2 regions of the Afipia sp. GW822-FHT04G07 genome follow, and region 2 is predicted to be linked to the other one. Evidence: riboswitches for the same ligand, from Rfam matches in the RefSeq annotation. Region 2 holds a riboswitch; the other holds the start of a gene.
The links. Region 2 has a riboswitch for S-adenosylmethionine ahead of metX (homoserine O-acetyltransferase MetX). Riboswitches for the same ligand answer to the same signal wherever they lie in the genome.
Positions count from the first base shown of each region.

Region 1: it holds a riboswitch for S-adenosylmethionine, as region 2 does, so the genes downstream of both, AC1RKJ_RS14755 (O-succinylhomoserine sulfhydrylase) here and metX (homoserine O-acetyltransferase MetX) in region 2, are expected to answer to the same signal.

Region 1 is NZ_JBXAMP010000001.1:3,011,727-3,023,910, forward strand. It holds gene AC1RKJ_RS14720 (aspartate aminotransferase family protein) at 1-550, shown strand, start outside; gene argF (ornithine carbamoyltransferase) at 547-1,473, shown strand; gene AC1RKJ_RS14730 (Hsp33 family molecular chaperone) at 1,666-2,670, shown strand; gene apaG (Co2+/Mg2+ efflux protein ApaG) at 2,667-3,059, opposite strand; gene AC1RKJ_RS14740 (OpgC domain-containing protein) at 3,331-4,563, shown strand; gene AC1RKJ_RS14745 (SGNH/GDSL hydrolase family protein) at 4,560-5,324, shown strand; gene AC1RKJ_RS14750 (SGNH/GDSL hydrolase family protein) at 5,324-6,250, shown strand; gene AC1RKJ_RS14755 (O-succinylhomoserine sulfhydrylase) at 6,387-7,604, opposite strand; SAM riboswitch at 7,675-7,754, opposite strand; gene AC1RKJ_RS14760 (2'-deoxycytidine 5'-triphosphate deaminase) at 7,854-8,960, shown strand; gene AC1RKJ_RS14765 (acyl-CoA dehydrogenase family protein) at 9,114-10,898, shown strand; gene AC1RKJ_RS14770 (MATE family efflux transporter) at 11,023-12,184, shown strand, end outside.
Region 2 is NZ_JBXAMP010000001.1:1,978,704-1,990,887, reverse strand. It holds gene AC1RKJ_RS09760 (multidrug effflux MFS transporter) at 1-44, shown strand, start outside; gene AC1RKJ_RS09755 (response regulator) at 100-477, opposite strand; gene AC1RKJ_RS09750 (zinc-ribbon domain-containing protein) at 478-1,362, opposite strand; gene ftsE (cell division ATP-binding protein FtsE) at 1,515-2,174, shown strand; gene AC1RKJ_RS09740 (cell division protein FtsX) at 2,167-3,129, shown strand; gene AC1RKJ_RS09735 (YdcF family protein) at 3,265-3,963, shown strand; gene AC1RKJ_RS09730 (lysophospholipid acyltransferase family protein) at 3,993-4,766, shown strand; gene AC1RKJ_RS09725 (gamma-glutamylcyclotransferase) at 4,779-5,363, opposite strand; gene AC1RKJ_RS09720 (DUF2125 domain-containing protein) at 5,490-6,668, shown strand; gene AC1RKJ_RS09715 (prephenate/arogenate dehydrogenase family protein) at 6,672-7,616, opposite strand; gene hisC (histidinol-phosphate transaminase) at 7,613-8,707, opposite strand; gene AC1RKJ_RS09705 (chorismate mutase) at 8,732-9,565, opposite strand; SAM riboswitch at 9,760-9,839, shown strand; gene metX (homoserine O-acetyltransferase MetX) at 9,929-11,119, shown strand; gene metW (methionine biosynthesis protein MetW) at 11,130-11,789, shown strand; gene AC1RKJ_RS09690 (TIGR02594 family protein) at 11,994-12,184, shown strand, end outside.

The DNA of each region.
Region 1 (12,184 bases), 1.0 Mb from region 2:
GACCGGCATGGGCCGCACCGGCACCCTGTTCGCCTATGAGAAGACTGGCGTGGAGCCGGACATCATGGCGCTGGCGAAGGCGCTCGGCGGCGGCTTTCCGATGGGCGCGTGCCTAGCCACGGTTGCGGCTGCGGCCGGCATGACACCGGGGACTCACGGCTCGACCTTCGGCGGCAACTTGCTGGCTGCTGCTGCTGGCAACGCCACGCTCGATGTGATGCTGGCGCCGGGATTCTTCGACCATGTGCAGCGGGCGTCGCTGGTGCTGAAACAGAAACTCGCATCGATCGTCGATCGTTACCCCGACGTCGTCGATGAGGTGCGCGGCGATGGTTTGCTGATCGGCTTGAAAGCGGTGGTTCCGGCGGGCGATCTTGTCGGTGCGCTGCGCGATGAAAAGCTGCTGACGGTCGGCGCGGGCGAAAATGTGGTGCGGCTGCTGCCGCCGCTGATCGTGACCGAGGCCGAGATTGAGGATGCGGTGTCGCGCGTCGAGCGCGTCTGCGCGAAGCTGACGCGGATTTCGGCGCGGCGAGAGGCTGCGCGATGAGCAAGTCCCCGCGTCATTTTCTCGACCTGTTCGATGTGCCGACCAAGGAGTTGCGCGCGATTCTCGATGCCAGCGTGGCGATGAAGAAGAAGCGCAAGGCCGGCGACACGTCCAGCAAGCCGCTCGATGGCAAGACGCTGGCCATGATCTTCGACAAGCCGTCGACGCGCACCCGTGTGTCGTTCGATGTCGGAATGCGCCAGCTCGGCGGCGAAGCCATCATGCTGACCGGTGCGGAGATGCAGCTCGGACGCGGCGAAACAATCGCCGATACCGCGCGCGTGTTGTCACGCTTTGTCGACGCCATCATGATCCGGATTCTCAATCACGAAGCGCTGGCCGAACTCGCGGCGCACGCCACGGTACCGGTCATTAATGGCCTGACCCGGCGTTCGCATCCCTGTCAGGTGATGGCGGACGTCATGACCTTCGAGGAGCATCTCGGCCCGATCAAGGGGCGCACGGTGGCGTGGACCGGTGACGACAACAACGTGCTGGCGTCGTGGGCGCACGCTGCGGAGCGCTTCGGCTTCAACCTGAATATCGCGACACCGCCAGAACTCGCGCCCAACAAGCTGCTGAAGGACTGGATCAAGACGACGGGCGCGCCGATCGTGCTTGGCAATAAACCCGAGGACATGGTGCGCGGCGCGGATTGCGTCGTCACCGACACCTGGGTGTCGATGGGCGACAAGGACGGTGAGCACCGTCACAACCTGCTGAAGCCCTATCAGGTCAACGCCAAGTTGATGTCGCTGGCGAATCCCGACGCCATCTTCATGCACTGCCTGCCGGCCCATCGCGGCGACGAGGTCACCGATGAAGTGATCGACGGCCCGCAGTCGGTGGTATTCGACGAAGCGGAAAATCGCCTTCACGCCCAGAAGGGCATTCTGGCCTGGTGCCTGCACGCGATTGGCTGAAGCTGCGCGTTTCTGTCGTCATGTTCCGGCGGCAGGCGGGTCATCTCTGGTCCTTTTTTGGGGAACGAAGCACCCTATATAGGGCGGGCGATCCTCGACCCACCACTGCGTTGCGGCTGGAAATCGAACCGGACATGGTTTGAGTTTCTGCTGCGGCAATCTGCTTCCTCCTGATCCGAGAATGCTTCCGACATGACGCCTGAAAGCCAAATTCGCGCTCCCTCCGCAACGCCGGTGGATGATGCCGTGCTGCCCTTCGAGGTCAGCGCGCTCGACGTGCGCGGCCGGCTCACGAAGATGGGACCGGCGCTCGACGAGATCTTGACCAAGCACGATTATCCGGCGCCCGTCGGCAAACTGCTCGGCGAAGCCATCGTGCTCACGACGCTGCTCGGTACGACGTTGAAATTCGATGGCCGCTTCATCCTGCAAACCCAGACCGATGGCCCGGTGTCGATGATCGTTGTCGATTTCCAGGCGCCCGATCGGCTGCGCGCTTATGCTCGGTTCGATGCAAGCAAGCTTGAGGCGGGCCAGGATTCGGCCGCGCTGCTCGGCCACGGGCATCTTGCGATGACCATCGATCAGGGCCCGGACATGAGCCGCTACCAGGGGCTGGTTGCGCTGGAGGGCGGCAATCTGGAAGACGCCGCGCATGAGTATTTCCTGCGCTCCGAACAAATTCCGACGCGGGTGCGGCTCGCCGTCGGCGAAGAGTTTCGCGCCGGCGACGGTCCGAAGCATCGCTGGCGCGGCGGCGGCATGTTGATGCAGTTTCTGCCCAAAGCGCCGGAGCGCGCGCGGCAACCCGACCTGCATCCTGGTGATGCGCCGGAGGGCGCTGTCGTGCATGACATTCCTGAAGATGATGCATGGGCCGAAAGCCGCTCGCTGTTCGGCACCATCGAGGATGTCGAACTGATCGATCCGGATTTATCGGGAGAGCAGTTGCTGTTCCGGCTGTTTCACGAGCGCGGCGTGCGGGTGTTCCCGACGCAGCCGATTCTTGCCAAGTGTTCCTGCTCGCGCGATGCGGTGGCGGGGATGCTTGCGAGTTTCACGCCGCAGGATCGCGCGGACATGGTCGAGAACGGCAAGGTGGTCGTGACCTGCGAGTTCTGCAGCTCGGTTTATGAGTTCACGCCGGACGAGGCCGGCGTGGTGACGGTTTCAGAAGAAGGGCGCGCTGAAAATTAATTCAGCGTCCGCTTGTGGTCGGGGCTGTCGAGCGAGAACGCGGGGATGTCGATGTCGAAGGGCTCGCCGTCCTCCGTCACCATCTGGTAGCTGCCCGACATGAAGCCCGACGATGTCTGAAGCGGGACGCCGCTGGTGTATTCGAACCGCTCGCCGGGCTCGAGAACGGGCTGCTCGCCGACCACCCCTTCGCCACGGACTTCCTGGCTCCGCCCGGTTCCGTCGGTGATGATCCAGTGCCGGGTCTTGAGTTGGACGGTCTGGCTGCCGGAATTCACGATGGCGATGGTATAGGCCCAAAAGAACCGGCCATCCTGCGGCGACGAGCGCTCGGGCAGAAAGCTCGGTTCGACGATGACTTCGATCTGACGAGTCACGGCGCGGTACATGCGGTCCGTCCACGGTCTGGTTGCATCATGGCAGATTCTCCATCCTAACCTAAGTGCTGCCGACCGGGTTTAAAGCGGGTAGGCTGCTACAGGATACGCAACTGTCCCGACCATTGTTTCACCACCGTCTTTATCCAGCATGGTCTGAGGGTCGTCTATTTGAATGCCTTCAATTTGAATACCAGCAATTTGCGGGCCGCCCCGATCTTTCGTAAAACCGGCGTCGTGGATCGCAGGTTCGTATCGTTCTTATGGCGCCGCATGGAATGAAATGACGCTCGTGACGACCCAGATCACCGATCAGGCGATGGCGGATGCGACGACCGCAAAGGCCGCGGCCCTCCCGGTTGCCGTGGGTGAGCGGGAGCTGCGCCTCGATCTGTTTCGCGGCATGGCGCTGTGGCTTATTTTCGTCGATCACCTGCCGCCGAATATCCTGACCTGGTTCACCATTCGTAATTACGGCTTCAGCGACGCCACCGAAATCTTCATTTTCATTTCGGGTTATACGGCGGCTTTCGTTTACAGCCGCGCGATGCTGAGCAGGGGCTTTGTCGTCGCGAGCGCGCGCATCTTCAAGCGCGTGTGGCAGATCTACGTGGCGCACGTTTTTCTGTTCACGATTTACCTTGCGGAAATCTCCTACATCGCGACGCGATTTGAGAACCCGCTCTATGCGGAAGAAATGGGGATTCTCGATTTCCTCAAGCAGCCCGACGTGACGATCATCCAGGCGCTGCTGCTGAAATTCCGGCCCGTCAACATGGACGTGCTGCCGCTCTACATCGTGCTCATGATCTTTCTGCCGGTGATCATCTGGCTCATGCAGCGCAAGGCCGATCTCGCGTTGGCCTTATCTGTACTGCTCTATGCCATCACATGGGAGTTTGATCTTGCCCTGCCGGCTTATCCCAACGGCACATGGTTCTTCAATCCGTTCGCCTGGCAGCTTCTTTTCGTGTTCGGGGCCTGGTGTGCGCTGGGCGGCGCAAAGCGCATGGCGCGCATTCTGTCCTCACGCATTACGCTGTGGCTTTGCATTGCCTATCTCGTGTTTGCGTTCTGTGTAACGCTGACCTGGCATGTGCCGCAGCTCAACGTTTTCATGCCGCGCTGGCTCGAAAGCTGGATGTATCCGATCAACAAGACCGATCTCGACGTGCTGCGCTTTGTTCACTTTCTCGCATTGGCGGCGATCACGGTGCGCTTCCTTCACGCCGACTGGCCCGGCCTCAAGTCGCCGTGGCTCCGCCCCGTGATCCGGTGCGGCCAGCATTCGCTGGAAATATTCTGCCTTGGCGTCTTCCTGGCGTTTGCGGGACATTTCGCTCTGGCCGAGATTTCCGGCGGCGCATGGATGCATTTCTTCGTCAGCCTCGCCGGGATCGTGATTATGTCCGGCGCTGCGTGGCTGTTTTCGTGGTACAAGACGGAGATCGGCAAGGGCGACAAGCGTGTGAAAGGCGCGGATAGCGATGCCGATCTCGCCGGAGGCGGGTCATGAGAAAGATGCTGATCGCAGCGGTCGTGATGGGCCTTCTGGCGTTCTCTCCTGTGAAGGCGGAGGACGGCTGCGCCGTGCCCGCGTATCTCCTGGCGACGGAGAATGCGCTTCCCAAGGTGGCTGATGCGGTCAAGACCAGGAAGCGGCTCGAAATTCTCGTCGTGGGCAGTGGTTCTTCGGCGCTCGCGGGCCCCGACGGGGTCAATGCATCTTATCCGGCTCGGCTCGAGGCGGCGTTGCGCGAGATATTTCCAGGCGTGACGATCAACGTGAGAACCGATCTGCGAAGCAAGAAGACGGCGGCCGAGGCGGCCTCGAATTTCGGAGACTTGATCGAAAAGCTCCCACAGGATCAGAAGCCGGATCTCGTTATCTGGCAAACCGGCACCGTCGACGCGATACGGGGGGTCGATCCCGACGATTTCCGGAGCGCGCTTGAGGGTGGTGTTGGTGCGTTGCAGAAGACCGGTGCAGATGTCCTCTTGATGAATCTCCAATACAACCCACGTATGGAGACGATGCTCGTGGTTTCGCCATACAACGATACGATCCGAGTTGTCGCGCAAGAGCATGAGATTCCGATGTTCGATCGTTTTTCGATCATGCGGCACTGGAATGACGCAGGCGATTTCGACCTGTTTGGTTCGGCTCACGGATATGGAATGGCGAAGCGGGTTCACGATTGCATCGGCCGCGCGCTCTCGTCGCTGGTTGTCGAGGCGTCGCGCCTCAATCCGGCGGAGCTCAGGATTCAACGTTGATGCGTTTTGATGATCGGTTTGTGTTTGCCGCGTTGGCGGTGGCGATGATGTGCGAATTATTGGGTACGTCCCCGGCGCTGGCTCAGGCGGCGCCGAATGAAGCTGCACCCGCAGCGCCTGCGCAGCAGAAGAGCCTGACCACAAAAGCGATTGAAGCGGCGAAGAGCGCTGCCAAGGGCGCAGGGGATATTCTCACCCGCGTTCCATGCCTGCCCGCCAAGGGATTGAAGGACGTTCCGGGTTCGCTGCCCCGCGTTGCGCGGCGAATCGCGGCGGGCGAGCCGGTTACCATCGTTGCGTTCGGCTCGTCGACCACGGTGGGCTTCGGTACGTCGTCACCCGCCTATACCTATCCCAACCGTCTCGCTGACCAGTTGCGCCGCAAGTTTCCGACCGCCGACATCAGCATCATCAATCGCGGCATGGGCGGACAGGATGCCCCCGAAATGATGAAGCGGTTCAACGCCGCCGTGCTCGATGCCAATCCGGATCTCGTGATCTGGCAACTCGGCACTAACACCGTCGTCAAGGGTACGGCCAGCGATATCGCCGCGACGGCGGCGCTGGTGGAGGACGGAATCTCACGTCTTCAGGCCAAGGGTGTCGATGTTGTGCTGATCGATCCGCAATACGTTCCTGCGGTCGCCTCGAAAACGGAAAACGCCAGCAAGATGGTGAAGGTGATCGGCGAGGTCGCCAAGCTCAAGAACGTGGCGGTGTTCCCGCGTTTTGAAGTGATGCGTCAGTGGCACGAAGACGAGAAAATGCCGTTCGATAAATTCGTGATCGGCGACGGCCTGCACATGAATGACTGGGGCTACGCCTGCTTCGCCCAGCTGCTCGGCGACACGATCATCAAGTCGGTCGGGCAGGTGAAGGCCGGGGTCAACATCCCGAGCAATGTCATGACCTACCGCCCGATGTGAGAGCGAAGGGCTTTCCTATTTGTCATTGGGGCTTGATCCGGCAATCCACCTTCTCGAAAGTTTTTTAGATGGATGCGCGGGTCAAAGGCGAGCGGAAGCGACGCCGTTCTTTGCCCGCGCGGGTCGGGGTTTCGACTCACGCCTTCTCGAGTCCTGCAGTGAGATCCTCGATCAGATCGTCCTGATGTTCGAGCCCGGCCGAGAAGCGAATGAATCCTTCGCTGATGCCGAGTTCGGCGCGCGCCTCCGGTGTGAGACGCTGATGCGTCGTGGTCGCCGGATGCGTGACGATGCTTTTTGAATCGCCGAGGTTGTTGGAAATCCGCGCCAGTTTGAGTGCATTGAGCGTGCGGAACGCCGCCGCCTTGCCGCCCTTCACCTCGAAGCCGATCAGTGTCGAACCTGCGCGCATCTGCTTCTTCACTATGGCGGCCTGCGGATGATCGGCGCGGCCCGGATAGATCAGCCGCGAAATTTTCGGATGTTTCGCCAGCACGTCGGCAATCGCTCCCGCCGTCTCGGTCTGCGCCTTGACGCGGATGCTTAGCGTCTCGAGTCCCTTCAGCAGCACCCAGGCGTTGAACGGCGACATGGCAGGGCCGGTCTGGCGCAGGAATGTATGGATGTGCTCCTGAATGAAGTCATCCGACGACAGGATGATGCCGCCGAGGCAGCGGCCCTGGCCGTCGATGTGCTTGGTCGCCGAATACACCACGACATCGGCGCCGAGCGCGAGCGGGCTCTGCCAGATCGGCGTCGCGAATACATTGTCGACAATCAGCCGCGCACCGGCGCTGTGTGCGATCTCGGCCACCGCTGCGATGTCGACCACATCGAGGGTCGGGTTGGTTGGGCTTTCGAGGAAACAGGATTTGGTGTTCGGCCTCATCGCCTTTTGCCACTGATCGAGATCGTGGCCGTCGACCAGCGTGGATTCGATGCCATAGCGCGGCAGGAGATCCTCCACGACATATCGGCATGAGCCGAACAGCGCCTTGGCCGCGACAACGTGATCGCCGGTTTTCAGCGGGGCAAGAATTGCGGTGGTGACGGCGGCCATACCGGTGGCGGTGGCGCGCGCGGCTTCAGCGCCTTCAAGTTCGACCATGCGCTGCTCGAACATCGCGACTGTCGGATTCGAGAACCTCGAATAAAGGAAGCCGGGGTCCGCGCCGGTGAAGCGTGCTTCGCACTGCTCGGCGGTGTCATAGATAAAACCCTGCGTCAGGAACAACGCTTCGGAGGTTTCGCCGTACTGTGAGCGCAGCGTGCCGGAATGCACGAGGCGGGTCTCGGGGCGATAGTTGCGGGTGGGGGATTGCGGCTTTGCCGCGGGCGTCTTGGTCTCGGACATGTGCACTCCATCGTGGCCACCCTGCGGTGGACACAAAAAAACCGGCCTGGAAATTAATCCATGGGCCGGGATCACACTGTCCCCGGCCTGTTTAGCGAGTTATTTAACGTGGCTGCAAGCCGGCCGGCTCAAATGACCACGGGATAAGTCCTAGGCTTAATCCCGCATGGTCTTTCCGTCAAGCACCTCATCGGATAACGGGTAAACGTGGGTTTTGCCCGACATGACAGGCAGATAGGGATTGAACAGGTGGCTTTCACGCTCGCCCCCGGCGCGACAGGAATTCTGCCCGACCGCATGATCGCGGCGATGGCGGATGCCGGATTGATCCTGCCCGAATACCCGTTCGTTGAAAGTCAGATCCAGCCGGCCAGCCTCGATCTGCGCCTTGGCGCGATTGCCTATCGCGTGCGTGCGAGCTTCCTGCCGGGGCCGGACATCACCGTCGCGCAGCGTATCGACGAATTGAAGCTGCACGAGATCGACCTGTCCGATGGCGCGGTGCTGGAGACCAACTGCGTCTACATCGTGCCGCTGCTGGAAAGCCTTGCGCTGCCGCCGACGATTCTCGCAGCCGCCAATCCGAAAAGCTCGACCGGACGGCTCGACGTCTTCACGCGCGTGATCGCCGACGGCACGCGGCGCTTCGACATGATCGCGGCGGGCTATCACGGCCCGCTCTACGCGGAGATCAGTCCCAAGACATTTCCGGTGCTGCTGCGCGAAGGATCGCGGCTATCGCAGATCCGTTTCCGCGTTGGTCATCCGTTGCTCGATGCCGATGAACTGCACGCGCTGCACGCGGCCGAGCGCCTGGTCGACAGCGACGACGCCGATCTCGCCGGTGGAGTGGCGCTCAGTGTCGACCTCAGCGGCGAAGGCTCCGACGGATTTGTCGGTTATCGCGCCAAGCGTCATACCGGCGTGGTCGATGTCGACCGCCGCTCCGGCTACACCGTCGGCGAATTCTGGGAGCCGATCCGTGCACGGCCGGATCGCAGCCTGATCCTCGATCCCGGCGAGTTCTATATTCTTGCTTCCAAGGAAGCGGTGCAGGTGCCGCCCGATTTTGCCGCCGAGATGGTGCCGTTCGATCCGCTGGTCGGCGAATTCCGCGTCCACTACGCAGGCTTCTTCGATCCGGGCTTCGGCTACGCAGGCGCCGGTGGGCAGGGTTCGCGCGCGGTGCTGGAAGTGCGCTCGCGCGAAGTGCCGTTCATTCTCGAGCACGGCCAGATCGTCGGCCGTCTTGTCTACGAGAAAATGCTGTCGCGCCCGGACGCGCTTTATGGCCAGAAGATTGCGTCCAACTATCAGGGGCAGGGCCTCAAGTTGTCGAAGCATTTCCGGACCTAGGCATCTCGGGATCTGGTTTTTCGCAGTTCCGCTCTGCGGATTATATCTTCGAGCGGCACAGTTCTCCCATGTCGGTCCGATCTTCAGGTCTGCTTGCCGTTGCACGTCAAATGCCGGATCATTCCCGAGATAAAGATCGTTCGGGAGAACGCCATGACCGCCGCAGCGAAGCCTCTGAGTGCGCCCGCGCCGAAACCGGAACTTGGCCTGATCGCGCCTGACACGTCGGGTATGAATTTTTATCGTGCCGACCCGGTTCTCGCCGATCTGTTACGCGTCCATCTTTCTGCGGCGCTGTTTCAGCACATCGAGCCGCATCTGGATCGTCTCGGCGCACTCGCTGGCGGTCATCTCGATGAGTGCGCGCGGCTGGCCGACAAGCATGGCCCCGTGCTGCATCAGCGCGACCGGTTCGGTAACGACCGGCAGTGGATCGAATATCATCCGGCCTACCGCGAACTCGAACGCGCCGCCTACGGCGAATTTGGCATCCACGCGATGTCGCATCGCAAGGGTATTCTCGGCTGGGCGGAGACCTATCCGGCGGTCGCCAAGCACGCGTTCACATTCCTCTTTAATCAAGCCGAGTTCGGACTCGGCTGTCCGATCAACGTGACCGATGGCGCGGCGCGGTTGTTGTCGCGTTTCGGCGACGATGCGCTCAAGGCAAGGTATCTCGACGGCCTCACGCAGACCGACATGGGCAAGCTCACGCAGGGCGGGCAGTTCATGACGGAGAAGGAGGGTGGCTCCGATGTGGGCAAGCTCACCACCACGGCAGTGCAGGAGGGCGATCACTGGCGGCTGCACGGCGAAAAATGGTTCTGCTCGAATGCGGACGCCGAAGTCGTGATGTTGCTGGCGCGGCCCGAAGGCGCTGTCGGTGGCACACAGGGCGTCGGTCTGTTCCTGATGCCGCGGCGACTCGATGACGGATCGCCCAACCATTATCGCATCGTTCGCCTCAAGGATAAGCTCGGCACCCGTTCGATGGCATCGGGCGAAATCAAGCTCGAAGGCGCGATCGCCTATGCCGTAGGGCGCCTCGATCGCGGCTTCGTGCAGATGGCCGAGATGGTCAACTGGTCGCGGCTCTCGAATGGCGTGAAGTCTGCTGCGCTGATGCGGCGCGCCCATCACGACGCCAACACGGTTGCCAACAATCGTGTGGTGTTCGGCCGCCGCATCATCGACATGCCGCTGGCGCGCCGGCAACTGATGAAGATCATGCTCGCGACCGAACAGGCGGTGTCGATGAGCTTCGTCACCGCCGATGCGCTGGATCGCGCCGAGGCAGGCAGCCAGGATGCGGCGGCATTGTTGCGCGTGCTGACACCGACGCTGAAATATCGCGCCACGCGCGACGCCCGCAAGGTGTGCGGCGACGCGATCGAGATGCGCGGCGGCATCGGTTACATCGAGGAGTTCGCGACGCCCCGGCTGCTACGCGACGCTCATCTCGGTTCGATCTGGGAGGGCACGGGGAACATCGTCGCCCTTGATACGCTGAAGCGTGCGGTTGGTCGTCACGGCGCGGAAGCCGCACTGGGCGCGGATTTGCACGCGCGGATCGACGATACTGCAAGCATTCCGCAAGTCTGGCGCGACCGATTGCGCGGCCTGACAGACAAGGCTATCGGCTTTGCCCGCGAGGTGGCGGGCCGCTCCGAAAACGAAGCGGAGGCGCGCCGCGCCACCAGCACGCTTTATCATGTCGCGAGCGCTGTGACCTTCGCATGGGAAGGCAGCAGGATACACGCGATGCGCGGCGATGCCCGCCGCCTGCTGTTGTCGCGGCTGGTCGTCGATCATCGGCTGACTGCGCAGGACCCGTTTGCCGTCCTGTCCGACGGGCGGGGTGACGCCATTGCCGACCGGCTGCTTGGCGACCGGCCGGTGGCGATGGCCAATGCGTCGGCCCTCCTCGAACCGGCCTGAACGGGTTTGTTCGGAGCAGCGGATAGCCGCCATGCGCGCCGGTCGTGTTGCCGAGCGGTATTTCGGTGGTAAGTGTCGCTGACAAGCGGCTGCGATCATAAACGATAGCCGCGCAGGGGAGTGCATGTCCGAGCTTGGGGTTGCCGAGATACCTGTCGTGGCGGTGGACACCAAGCCACCGTTGCCGCCCATCAAAGGGCCGACCAGGAATCCTCTGCTTGATGGGCCGATCCTCTCGACATTGCTGAAGCTGGCGGCTCCCAACGTCATAGCGCTCACCGCCGGCACCTGTGTCGCGATTGCCGAAACGTCCTATATCGGCCGCCTCGGTGTGGAGCCGCTCGCGGCGATGGCGCTGGTGTTTCCCTTTGTCATCCTGATGATGACCATGTCCGGCGGCGCGATGGGCGGCGGCGTGGCATCCGCGATCGCGCGCGCGCTCGGCGCCGACGATGCCGGGCGCGCCTCGAGCCTGGCGATCCACGCGCTGATGATCGGCCTGTGCTTCGGGCTGGCGTTCACGGTCACGATGCTTGTGTTCGGGCCGTGGGTGCTCGCGATGCTGGGAGGACAGGGCCGCGTCTTGAGCGAAGCCGTCGGCTACGCACAGATCTTTTTCGCTGGCGCCGTCATTCCGTGGATCATGAATATGCTGGCGGCGCTGCTGCGCGGCACCGGCAACATGAAGCTGCCGTCGGCGATCATTCTCACTTCCGCGCTGTTTCAGATTCTGCTCGGGGGCATTCTGGGCCTGGGGTTCGGACCCGTGCCGCAGTTCGGGATGCGTGGCGTCGCTGCCGGAACGCTGATCGCATTCTTGATCGGTGCTGCCATCATGACATGGTATCTGCTGTCGGGCCGTAGTCGCGTGAAGCTGAACTTTAAGGGCTTCCGGTTTCAGCGCGCAATGTTCTACGACATTCTGAAGGTGGGCGCGGTCGGTTGCTTCTCTCCGCTGCAAATCATGCTGACGGTGACGATCTTCACGCACCTGCTGGCGAACTTCGGCACTGAAGTGCTGGCCGGTTATGGTATTGGCGCGCGGCTGGAGTTCATGCTGACGTCGCTGGCGTTTGCTGTCGGAATTGCGTCGGTGCCAATGATCGGAATGGCGATCGGCGCCGGCCGTATCGCGCGGGCGCGGCGTATCGCATGGACCGCCGGAGGCCTGTCGTTCGTGGCGGTCGGTGTGCTTGGCGGGTTCTTCGCCGTTTTCCCGGATATCTGGGTCAATCTCTTCACCGATAACGCGGCTGTCCGCGCCGCGGGCCGTCAATACCTGTCTA
Region 2 (12,184 bases):
TGACATTACGGCCGGGCAAGGTCGCGCCACAACTGGCGGAATAGCATGGAGCGAAGTGAAGACCGGTTCGTGTAAAGAAAACGCGTCAATTAATGACGGTCAGTCGATTTTCCGCGATGCCAATGCATCCGCCACCGCGGTGCGGATGTCCGCGACGGCAAATGGCTTGGTGATCACATCGTGGACGATGGCGTCCAGCCCTGAGGCGCGCTCGCGCTGATCGGCGAAGCCCGTCATCATGAGAACGGTCAACCGCGGAAAATCACGCGCCACCGCCAGCGCCAGCGCGATGCCGTCCATCACCGGCATCTTGATGTCGGTCAGAAGCAGGTCGAATGCGCCGCTTTCGCGTGTCAGAATCTCCAGTGCCTCGGCGCCGTCCTCCGCGGTCACGACCTCATGGCCGTCCATGGCGATCGCCCGCGCGACCAGCAGGCGCATCGACTCTTCGTCGTCTGCGATGAGAACGCGCGGCATTCAGGTGCCTCCGGAGCCCACATCCAGCTTGTGGAAGAACCTCACGGCAATTTCACGGCCTTCCGCGGGCGGCGATGCCAGCCGCGTCTTGAACCAGGCTTTTTCGCCGGGGTTGAGCACCGGCTGCTCCAGCACCGCGTTCCAGGCGTAGATGTCTGCGCCTTTGGCGTCGCGCACGATGAACCGCAGGCGCGGAATTTCGACTGACCTGCGCGCGACATCGATGAGTGCGCCCTCGATCAACAACACCGGCTTGTTGTCCACCATCTCAGTGCTGATCTTGAGATCCTCGAAGGCGAGGCCGCGCAGGTTCACGCCCATGCCGATCATTTTGTAGAAGGTCGCAGTCTGCGGCATCGCGCGCACCACATCGGCGCGCCAGGCGAGGAGGGCAAAAACGATTGCGCCGAGCGCCAGGCAGGCGGTTGGCAGCGTCAGTGCGCCGGGCAGTGCCTGGGCCCAGTTTGCGGGCTTCAGGAATGGCGCGATGGACCGGCCAACGCCCTTGAATCGTGAGCGGGATTTGGCCGGAACGGCATCGGTGATCGCGTCCTGCTGGGCCAGTGAAGACCAGTAGGGGTCGGCTTCGGCGGCTGGCCGCGTCGTCTCGGCTTCGGTCCATTCGGCGGCTATGGATGGGCTGTCGATGTGCGGGGTGTGGTTGTCCTGCCAGTCGCCCGATGGGTCATCGTTCGGCTCGAAGCCGGCTTCCGGGCGGGCGGGTTCCATCCCGGGCCGGGACATGGCGTTGGCCGAAGCCAGCTCCTGTGGCGTCGCCAGCCAGATTTCGTGGCATCGGGCACAGCGGACCCGGCGTCCGGTCTCGGGGAAATTGCCCGGATCGACCGCGTAGGATGTCGTACAATGGGGACAGACAATGTGCATGGACGAATCGCCAAAGTGAAAGCGCCCCAAAGCTATCCGGCGTCCGTTAACGAATCGGAAACCATAACGGACGCACAAGCGTTTTACGGTATTCGCCCAATCGGCCGTCCGGGGACCGCCGTGTCCGGCGGCCCTCTCGAACGGAGCTGAGCTTGGTCCGGTTCGAAAATGTCGGTTTGCGCTACGGGCTCGGCCCGGAGGTTCTGCGCGACCTGACCTTCCAGATTCCGGCCCGCTCGTTCCAGTTTCTCACCGGACCGTCCGGAGCCGGCAAGACGTCGCTGCTGCGCATGTTGTTCCTGTCGCTGCGGCCGACGCGCGGACTGGTCAATCTGTTTGGCAACGACGTGTCGATGCTGAACAAGGACTCGCGCGCCCAACTGCGCTCGCGCATCGGCATCGTGTTGCAGGATTTCCGGCTGCTCGATCACATGACGACGTATGAAAATGTCGCGCTGCCGTTCCGCGTGATGGGGCGCAGCGAATCCAGTTATCGCAAGGAAGTTATCGATCTGCTCAATTGGGTCGGTCTCGGCAAGCGGATGGATGCGCTGCCTCCGATTCTTTCCGGCGGCGAGAAGCAGCGCGCGGCCATCGCGCGCGCGGTGATCGCGCGGCCGCAACTGCTGCTGGCCGACGAGCCGACAGGCAACGTCGATCCTTCGCTGGCGCGGCGGCTGCTGAGCCTCTTCATTCAATTGAACAAGTCTGGAACCGCCGTCATCATCGCGACCCACGATATCGCGCTGATGGATCAATATGAGGCGCGACGCATGGTGCTGCATGAGTCGCGGTTGCATATCTATGATTGACGAGCGCAAAAACATGATGGATCTCGGCGACAGCACATCGGAGGTCGCTGCGAATGCGCGGAACCTGTCGCCGATCGTTCCGCGCGGATCGATTGCCGGGCGTGCGCTGATTGCCGTCGTCGCCATCATGACGTTCCTGGCGTCGATGACGACAGGGGCGGTGCTGCTGGTGCGCGCATCCGCGGCCGAGTGGCAGTCCGATGTCGCCAGCGAACTGACGATCCAGTTGCGGCCTTCTCCGGGGCGCGACATCGAGCGCGATGTTCGCGCCGTCACCGACGCCGCGCGGGTGGTGCCGGGTATTCTTGAGGTGCGGCCTTATACCAAGGATGAATCGGCCAAGTTGCTGGAGCCCTGGCTGGGCACCGGACTGTCGCTGAGCGATCTGCCGGTGCCCCGTGTCATCGTCGTACGCATTGCACCGGGCGCGGCTCCCGACCTTGCGGTGTTGCGCAAGGCTGTCGCCCAGGCCGCGCCGTCCGCGAGCATCGACGATCACCGCGCCTGGATCGAGCGGATGCGGTCGATGACGGGGGCCATCGTTCTGGCAGGGACCGGAATTCTCATTCTCGTGATCGTAGCGACCGTGATTTCGGTGTCGTTCGCCACGCGGGGCGCAATGGCGGCCAACAGGCCGATCGTCGAGGTGCTGCATTTCGTGGGCGCGCAGGATCGCTATATCGCCAATCGCTTCCTGCGCCATTTCCTGCGGCTTGGCCTTGAAGGCGGGATTATTGGCGGACTGGCTGCGATGCTGACATTTGGCTTCTCGGAATCCATCGCCAGCTGGTTCTCGGGCACGCCGGTCGGCGACCAGTTCGCCGCCCTGCTGGGAACGTTCGCGTTGCCGGCTTCGGGGTATCTCGCCCTCGCGGCCCAGACCGTCATGATCGCCGCCGTCACCGCATGGGCGTCGCGGCGGACACTTTTTGCGACCCTTGAAGAGATCGACTAGGCCCTTCCCGAATGCTGTTGCCCGATCGGCTCACGGCGACTGATCAAAACATGGTTGAGCAGTGTTTTGAGGCCACAGCCGTGCCGGATTTTGCGATAGACTGACAGCAACACGATGTGACCGAGCGAGTTGAGATTGCCCGAGACGTCCCGCAGCCATGACAGCAAACCGACGCATCCGCGCCTGCGCCGACGCGTGGCGATGCTTGTCGTCTTCGCGGTTCTCTTGTTCGTCGGGTTGGGGTTCGTCGATTTTCTGTCGAAGGTGCCGCCCTCCGAGGATAAGCCTCCGCGTAATGCAGACGGCATCGTGGTCCTCACCGGTGGATCGTCGCGCGTTTCCGACGCGATCGAATTGCTCTCGGCAGGTTATGGACGCAGGCTTCTGATTTCCGGCGTGCACCCCACAAATGGCTACAGCGATATCCAGCGCACCATACCGGACAGCCAGCGCCTGCTCGGCTGCTGCGTCGATCTGGATCGTTCCGCCGTCAACACCCGCAGCAATGCGACGGAGACGCGACGCTGGGCGGCCGAGCGCGGCTTTCATTCCCTGATCGTGGTGACATCGAACTATCATATGCCGCGTGCGATCGTGGAATTGTCCCACGCGATGCCGGACATCGAACTCGTGCCGTTCGCCGTGGTCGGGGACAAATGGCGCGAGGAGCCGTGGTGGACGAGTGGCGCTGCGCTGCGCCTCCTGCTATCGGAATACGGCAAGTATCTTTTTGCCGAGATGAGGGTCGCCTTCGGTGGCTTGGGGCAGGGCGGTATTCCGGAAGTCGGTTTGCCGCCAGCGCCGAACAAGCCGGCGACCGCGTCCGCCAACTAGTGGTCTGGTTCTGACATTCGGGTTTATCGATGGTTTCGGTTTTTCTGCGTTCGCTGCTTTACAATATCGTCTTCTATCTGAACCTCGCGTTCTGGGTGCTGCTCGGAATTCCGACCTATGTCATGCCGCGCTGGGGCATCGTCTGGATTGCGACCAACTGGGGGCGAACCAGCATCTGGTGGATGCGGATCATCTGCAACACCAAGGTTGAATATCGTGGCCGCGAGAAAATTCCGAAAGGGCCGCTGATTGCTGCTTCCAAACATCAGTCGGCGTGGGAAACCTTCGCGCTGCTGCAGTTTTTCGATGAGCCGCTTTACATTCTCAAACGCGAACTGCTGTGGCTGCCGTTGTTCGGCTGGTACCTCAGCAAGGCCGGCATGATCGGCGTCGACCGCAAGGCCGGCGGACGCACGTTGATCGACATTACCAAGCGCGCGGCCCGCGAAACCAAGCGTGGCCGGCAGCTTCTGATTTATCCCGAAGGAACACGGCGGGCCGTCGGCGCGCCGCCCGATTACAAAAACGGCGTCAGCCTGATTTATGGCGAAGCCGGCGTGCCCTGCATTCCCGTCGCGCTGAATTCCGGCCTGTTCTGGCCGCGCCGGACCTTCATGCGCTATCCCGGCACGCTCGTTGTCGAGTTTCTCGACCCGATTCCGCCGGGCCTCAAGCGTCAGGAATTTACCGCGCGCCTTCAGGCTGTCATCGAAGAGGCGACCGACAGGCTGGTCAAGGCAGGACGCGAGGAACAGGTCAGGCTGATCGGTTTCTCCGCGCCGGTCGTCGCTCCTCAATCCTGAACTGGCGTTCGGTCAGGGGTGGCGGTGTAGCGCGCCCTCGCCATGCAGCAGCACGGCAAGACGATGCAGTGGCGTATCGCGAATGCCCTGCGCCTCCAGCGCGCGCACTGTCGAAATGACGTACTCGTCGTTTGGTCCGTAGGCGCCGTGTCCCTGGCGCACCAGGCGTAACTGGTCGTCCATTGTCAGTCGGCCCGCATACTGATCGTGGCTGCGGTCGGCGACATAGGCCAGCGCGCTGACGCGCTGACGTGCATCGCCCTCAAGCCAGACCGAGCGCATGACTTCGCGATATACGCCGGTCACCTGTTCGCGCTCGCGCAAGTAGTCGACGGTCTCTTTCCGCCGGGCCGCCGCCACCCTGAATGCAACGCCCTGACAGGCTCCGCCGCGATCCAGTCCCAGCACCAGCCCAGGCTTTTCGGGTGTGCCGCGATGGACCATTGAATAGATGCAGAGCGAGCGGTGCTCGCCGATGAGCCGGGCCGGCTTCTGTTCGAGAAAGGCAAAGCCCGGCTTCCAGATCAGCGACCCATAACCGAACACCCACAGATCATCGTCGGGGAAGTCCTGCTCGGAAAGGATTTTAGCAGCCATGATTGCGTCACCTGGTCGATCACGCCTACCAGTCTGTCTTCGCGCATGCAACTATATGGACATCAATGGGATTTGCGCGAACAGTGCATCTTTCAATTGCCCGATTCAGGTGATCTAGCTTCTGCCATGCCGACATCTCCTATCGCACCTCGCCGCCGTCTCTGGCCCGTTTTCGTGATGCCGGTTCTGGTTCTCGCCGCGGCTGCGGCGTGGAGCGGATTCTGGTTCTACGCGGCCTCTCACGTGGATGAAAAATTCGACGAATGGCGCACACGCGAGGCGAAATCCGGCCGCGCCTATGAATGCGCCAATCGCTCGGTCTCTGGCTTTCCCTTCCGCATGGAGGTGCGTTGCGCAAATCCGGTGGTGACGCTGACGTCGCAGACCGCCGACCGGACCCAGCTCATCGCGAAGCTGAAGGACATTCTGGTTGTCGCGCAGGTCTACGACCCGACAAAAATCATCGCCGAATTTACCGGCCCTGCGATCGTGAGCAATGAGCGCGAGACGTCGTCTTTCGTTGCCAGCTGGACCACGGGGCGGGCCAGCGCATCCGGTCTGCCGACGCCGCAGCGGATTTCGACGGTGTTCGACGATCCGGCGTTCGATCGCGTCAGCGGCGGAGTCCAGACACCTCTGCTGCGCGCGAAGCATCTTGAGTTGCATACGCGGCTGCTGGAAGGCTCGATCTCCGACAATCCGGTGGTGGAGACCGCGCTTCAACTGACGGCGGCAAGTTTGCAGGGATTGCATCCCGTCATGGCCGAGCCGTTCGATGCCGATATTCGCGCGCTGTTGCGCGGCTTGAAGGATTTCGCACCGAAGCCGTGGCCCGAGCGTTTCCGGGAAATCCAGGCTGCGGGCGGGCGTCTGGATTTCACCCAGTCGCGGGTCCAGCAGGGCGAGACCATCGCGGTGGCGGCAGGTTCACTTAGCATTACACCAAGCGGCTATCTCGACGGCGAATTGACGATGACGGTCGCGGGTCTCGAGCGGATCGTGTCGCAACTCGGCATCGACAAGTTGCTGATGGATGGCGTGCCCCAGTCGACGGTCGATCGGGTCGCGCCCGGCATCAGCGCGCAGGACGTCAACAAGGTGATCGGCGCGCTCGACCGCATGATCCCGGGGCTCGGCAATGTCGCGCGCAAGAATGCCAATGCGGGTGTGGTTGCGGGGATCAACCTGCTCGGTCAGGCCTCCACGCTGGAAGGCAAGCCTGCGCGGGCTTTTCCGCTGAAGTTCACCGAGGGTGTGATTTCCATCGGGCCGTTGCGGATCGCGCAGACCGCGCCGCTGTTCTGACGGCTATTGGTCTGCCTTCTTCGGCAGGTTTGCGTGCTTGCGCCCGAAGTCGGGGTCGGCGGTTTCCTGACCGAGGTTAACGATACCGCGGCGGATGGCGCGGGTTCGCGTGAAATGCTCGAACAGCGCCTCGCCGTCACCGCGCCGGATCGCGCGGGTGAGTTTCGAGAGATCTTCCTGAAACGCGCCGAGCATTTCCAGCACGGCATCCTTGTTGGCGAGAAACACGTCGCGCCACATCACCGGATCGGACGCCGCGATGCGCGTGAAATCGCGAAAGCCGCCGGCGGAGAATTTCAGGACTTCCGCCTGCGTGACATCCTCGAGTTCGTCGGCCGTGCCCACGATCGTGTAGGCGATCAGATGCGGCAGATGACTGGTGACGGCGAGCACCAGATCGTGATGATCAGCGCCCATGGTTTCGACATTGGCGCCAAGCGCGCGCCAGAACCCCGCAAGTTTTTCGACGGCGGCAGCGTCCGCATTGGCCGGCGGTGTGAGAATGCACCAGCGATTGATAAACAATTCGGCAAAGCCTGAATCGGGACCGGAGTACTCGGTGCCCGCGACAGGATGCGCGGGGATGAAGTGGACGTTTTTTGGGAGATGCGGAGACATCTCGCGCACCACAGCGCCCTTCACGGAGCCCACGTCGGAGACAATGGCGCCCGGTTTGAGATATGGCGCAATCTCCTCCGCGACCGGCCCGCAGGCGCCGACCGGAATGCACAGTATAACGAGGTCAGCGTCTTTCACCGCCTCCGCGTTCGTGTCGACCACGCGATCGACGATACCGAGTTCTTGGACACGCGCGCGGGTTGCCGGCGAGCGCGCGGTGGTCACGATCTCTCCCGCAAGCTTTTGCGCGCGTGCCGCCCGCGCAATCGAACCGCCGATCAGGCCGAAGCCGATCAGCGCGATCCGCCCGAAGTGAGGTTCGGCGCTCACTTCCGCCCCATGAATTCGGCCAGGGCTGCGACGACGAGCTTGTTCGCTTCTTCGGTGCCGACAGTCATGCGCAGCGCGTGCGGCAGCTTGTAGTTCTTCAGCGCGCGCAGGATCAGGCCGCGCTTGGTCAGAAACGCATCGGCGTCCTCGGCCGTCTTGCCCTTCTCCTGCGGGAAATGGATCAGGATGAAGTTGGCTGCGCTTGGCGTCACCTGAAGTCCGAGCTTGCCGACCTCGTCGGTCAGCCATTCGCGCCACTTCTCGGTGTGCACACGGGACATGTCCTGATGCGCCGTGTCCTCAAGGGCCGCGACCGCGGCCATCATTGCCGCGGTGCTGACGTTGAACGGGCCGCGAATGCGGTTGACCGCATCGACGATGTTTTCGGGGCCGTACATCCAGCCGATCCGCAACGAGGCGAGGCCGTAGATTTTCGAGAAGGTCCGCGTCATCACCGTGTTGTCGGTGGTGGCGACCATCTCGATGCCGGCTTCATAGTCGTTGCGCGAAACGTATTCGGAGTAGGCGGCGTCGATCACCAGCAGCACATGCGGCGGCAATCCCGCGCGCAGCCGCTTGACCTCGTCGAACGGCAAGTAGGTGCCGGTCGGATTGTTCGGGTTGGCCAGCCAGACGAGCTTGGTGCGCGGCGTGACAAGCGCGAGGATCGCGTCGACATCGGCGGTAAAGTTTGTCTCCGGCGCAATGATGTTCGTCGCGCCGTTCGCCATCGTGGCAATCGGATAAACGAGAAAGCCATGGGTGGTGTGTATCGCCTCGTCGCCTGGGCCGAGATAGGTGTGTGCGAGCAGGTTCAGGATCTCGTCGGAGCCCGCGCCGCAGATAATGCGATCCGGGTCGAGCCCGTAGGTGCGCCCGATGGCTTCGCGCAAAACGCGCGAGGTGCCTTCCGGATAATCTTCCAGATGATCGGCGGCAGCCTTGTAGGCGGCGACGGCCTTGGGCGACGGTCCGAGCGGGGTCTCGTTCGCCGACAGCTTGAACACGCGGCCGCTCAGTCCCGCGCCGCTTTTGCCGGGCGTGTAGGGCGCAATATCGAGAATGCCTGGCTTCGGCACAGGGCGTGACATCGACTTAAACTCCGAAATGAAGACTTAGGCTTTGGATTGCGGGACCGTATAGCGCGTTGCATGGCTCCCGACGAGAGCCGATGAGCGCACCGAAGCCCCTGCCGCAAGCAGCGCGGCGGTGATTTTCGCAAGTCCGCCCGGGCCCGGAACCGAGATCAGCAGTGCCGCGCCGTCGGATGCGGTATCGGGAACGGCAATGATTTCCGAGAACGGCGACAACGCGCGGGCGACATCCGCGCTCCAGCCGGAGACGCGGACGCTCCACATCTCGACTTCGGTCACCATCGCATCCGCAGCGACGCGCGAGACGACGAACACCGGCAATGCGGCCGGATGGTCGGCGCGCTCGACGAACGGTAGCCGCGCAATAATTTTCGGTGTGCCGGCGGGTTCGAGCGCGATCCACCACGGCGAGCGGCTGCCGGTCGCGGAGATCAGCGCGAGATCGCCCTTGGATTTCGCCACCGCTTCCACGGCCGCTTCAGCGTTGAAATGCGCGACGAACGGAACGGTGAAACCGAAATGAAATCGCGCGGAGTCCCGCATCGCGGATTCGCCGACGGACAGATCGGCATGAACCGAGAAGGGCGCCTGCACGTAGGTGAAGGTCGAGATGATGACGCGCCAGATGCTCTCGACCGTGTCGAGCGGCAGCATACCGCGATGACGCTGCACCAGCCGGCGCATCATGTCGGCCTCGCGCGCGGGGCGGAAGGCGGAGCCCACTTCCTGCGTCTTCTTCACCGAGATCAGGCGGTCGATGATGTCGCCGCGCTTCATCAACAAGCCATGCACCTGCTCATCGATGGAATCGATTTCGAGGCGAAGGTCCTGCAGCGATGGCGGCGGCTTGGTCATGGTATCGCGACTTGTGTTTGCAGCCTGGAAGCTGCGATTGAGGCCGGTCTGAAAGGGGGTTGGCTGGCGCATTGATAGGCAGGGGAGCGCCTGAAAGCAAAGAAAACATTGGCAATTCTGACCTCGCGCAGCCGCAGGGGCGGTTCGCATCCCGCGGTGCAGCTTGACGAAAAGGCCGTTCGTGACTAGTAACTTAGCCATTCCGTGGTCATTTGAGCCGGCCGGCTTGCAGCCACGTTAAACAACTCGCTAAACAGGCCGGGGACATAAGTGATCCCGGCCGAACCTCGTTTCAGGCCGGGTTTTTTTATGGCCTGATTTCCGACGTTGGTCGCGAGACCTGCTGAGGAGGCCAGTATCAAGATGGTAAACGTCAAGCCCATTAACAACGCGGCGGCGCCGACCGGCGAGCGTGCGCATGAGGCGGATCACCCGACGTCGCTGGTCGCGCGGTTCGGCACCGACAAGCCGCTGCGGCTGGATTGCGGCGTCGATCTCGCGCCGTTTCAGATTGCCTATCAGGCGTATGGCCAACTCAACGCCGATCGCTCCAATGCCATCCTGATCTGCCATGCGCTGACCGGGGATCAGCATGTTGCGAACGTGCATCCTGTCACCGGCAAGTCGGGATGGTGGGAAACGCTCGTCGGTCCCGGCAAGCCGATCGACACCGACAAATACTTCATCGTCTGCTCCAACGTGGTCGGCGGCTGCATGGGCTCCACCGGTCCGTCATCGACGAACCCCGAGACCGGCAAGCCGTGGGGGCTGGATTTTCCGATGATCACCTTGCCTGATATGGTTCGGGCGCAGGCGATGCTGCTCGATCACCTCGGCATCGAGAAGCTGCTCGCCGTCGTCGGCGGATCGATGGGCGGAATGCAGGCATTGCAATGGGCTGCTGCCTATCCCGAGCGGGTGTTTTCCGCGCTGGCGGTGGCGTGCAGCACGCGGCACTCGGCGCAGAACATCGCATTCCATGAACTGGGCCGTCAGGCGGTGATGGCGGATCCGGACTGGCGCGGCGGGCGCTATTTCGAGGAAGACACCCATCCGCGCCGCGGTCTCGGGGTCGCGCGCATGGCGGCGCATATCACTTATCTTTCGGACGCGGCGCTGCATCGCAAGTTCGGGCGGCGATTGCAGGATCGCGAAGTGCCGACATTTTCGTTCGATGCGGATTTCGAGGTCGAGAGCTATCTGCGGCATCAAGGCTCGTCGTTCGTCGAACGCTTCGACGCCAACAGCTATCTCTACCTGACGCGCGCGATGGACTACTTCGATATCGCCGCCGACCACAATGGCGTGCTGGCGGAGGCCTTTCGCGGCACGCGCACGCGTTTCTGTGTCGTGTCGTTCACCAGCGACTGGCTGTTTCCAACGTCGGAATCCCGCGCGGTCGTGCATGCCCTCAACGCCGGAAGCGCGCGGGTGTCGTTCGCCGAGATCGAGACCGACAGGGGGCACGACGCGTTCCTGCTGGACGTGCCCGAATTCATCGAGATTTCCCGTGCGTTCCTGGAATCGGCCGCGTCCGCGCACGGCCTGACCTAGGAGCGCGCATATGACCATCCAGGATCAGGCCTTCAAACCGACCGCGATTTTGCCCGTGACCGAGAACGGCTACCGCGCCGACCATCTGCTGGTGGCGGAGATGGTGCCGCCCGGATCGAAGGTGCTGGACGTCGGCTGCGGCGAGGGCGACCTGCTGCAACTTTTGGAAAAGCGCGGTGTCGATGGCCGCGGCATCGAACTGTCGCGCGAGGGCGTCAATCGTTGCGTCTCCAAGGGCCTCGCGGTCGTGCAGGGCGATGCCGACACCGACCTCGTCAATTATCCTGACGATGCGTTCGATTATGTTTTGCTGTCGCAGACGTTGCAGGCGACGCGCCAGCCGCGCGTGGTTCTGGAAAACCTGCTGCGCATCGGGCACCGGGCGATCGTGACGTTTCCGAATTTCGGGCACTGGAAAATGCGCCTTCAGCTTCTGGTCAAGGGCCAGATGCCGCGCACCGATAATCTTCCGGCGACGTGGTACGACACGCCGAACATCCACTTCTGCACCATCAAGGATTTCGTGCAGCTCTGCGACGAGATCAACGTCAAGATGGAGCGCGCGGTGGCGCTTGACCTCTACGGCAGGCCGCTGCGGCTCAATGCGCCGTGGTGGTTCTGGAACATGTTCGGCGAGCAGGGTGTTTTTCTGCTGAGCCGCCGCGATTAGGCCGAACGGCGAAATCGTCCGGAAATCGCGTGATTCCGGCCCTTAAGTTATCGTGCGATAATCGCGGAGCGCATAGCAGTCTTGCTCAACGCCGCTCAGCGCGCAGCTGTCTTGTTTCTGCCACATCCCGCCCGTCATACGCCCGCTCACTCATATCGCTCCGGCATGGAGCGATGGAAAATGGGGGTGTAACGAGGACTATGGATGATTGTAAGTAACGCGTTTCGTCGGCCTGTTGGTCTCACTGCGGTTGCATTGTGCTCACTGGCAATTGTCGCAATCGCGACCCCGGCTTCGGCGAGGCCACATCACGGCGCCAGCCGTCATGCTCATGTGCATCATATCAAGAAGCATCACATCAAGAAACATCGTGGATATCGCGTTCGTCATGGACG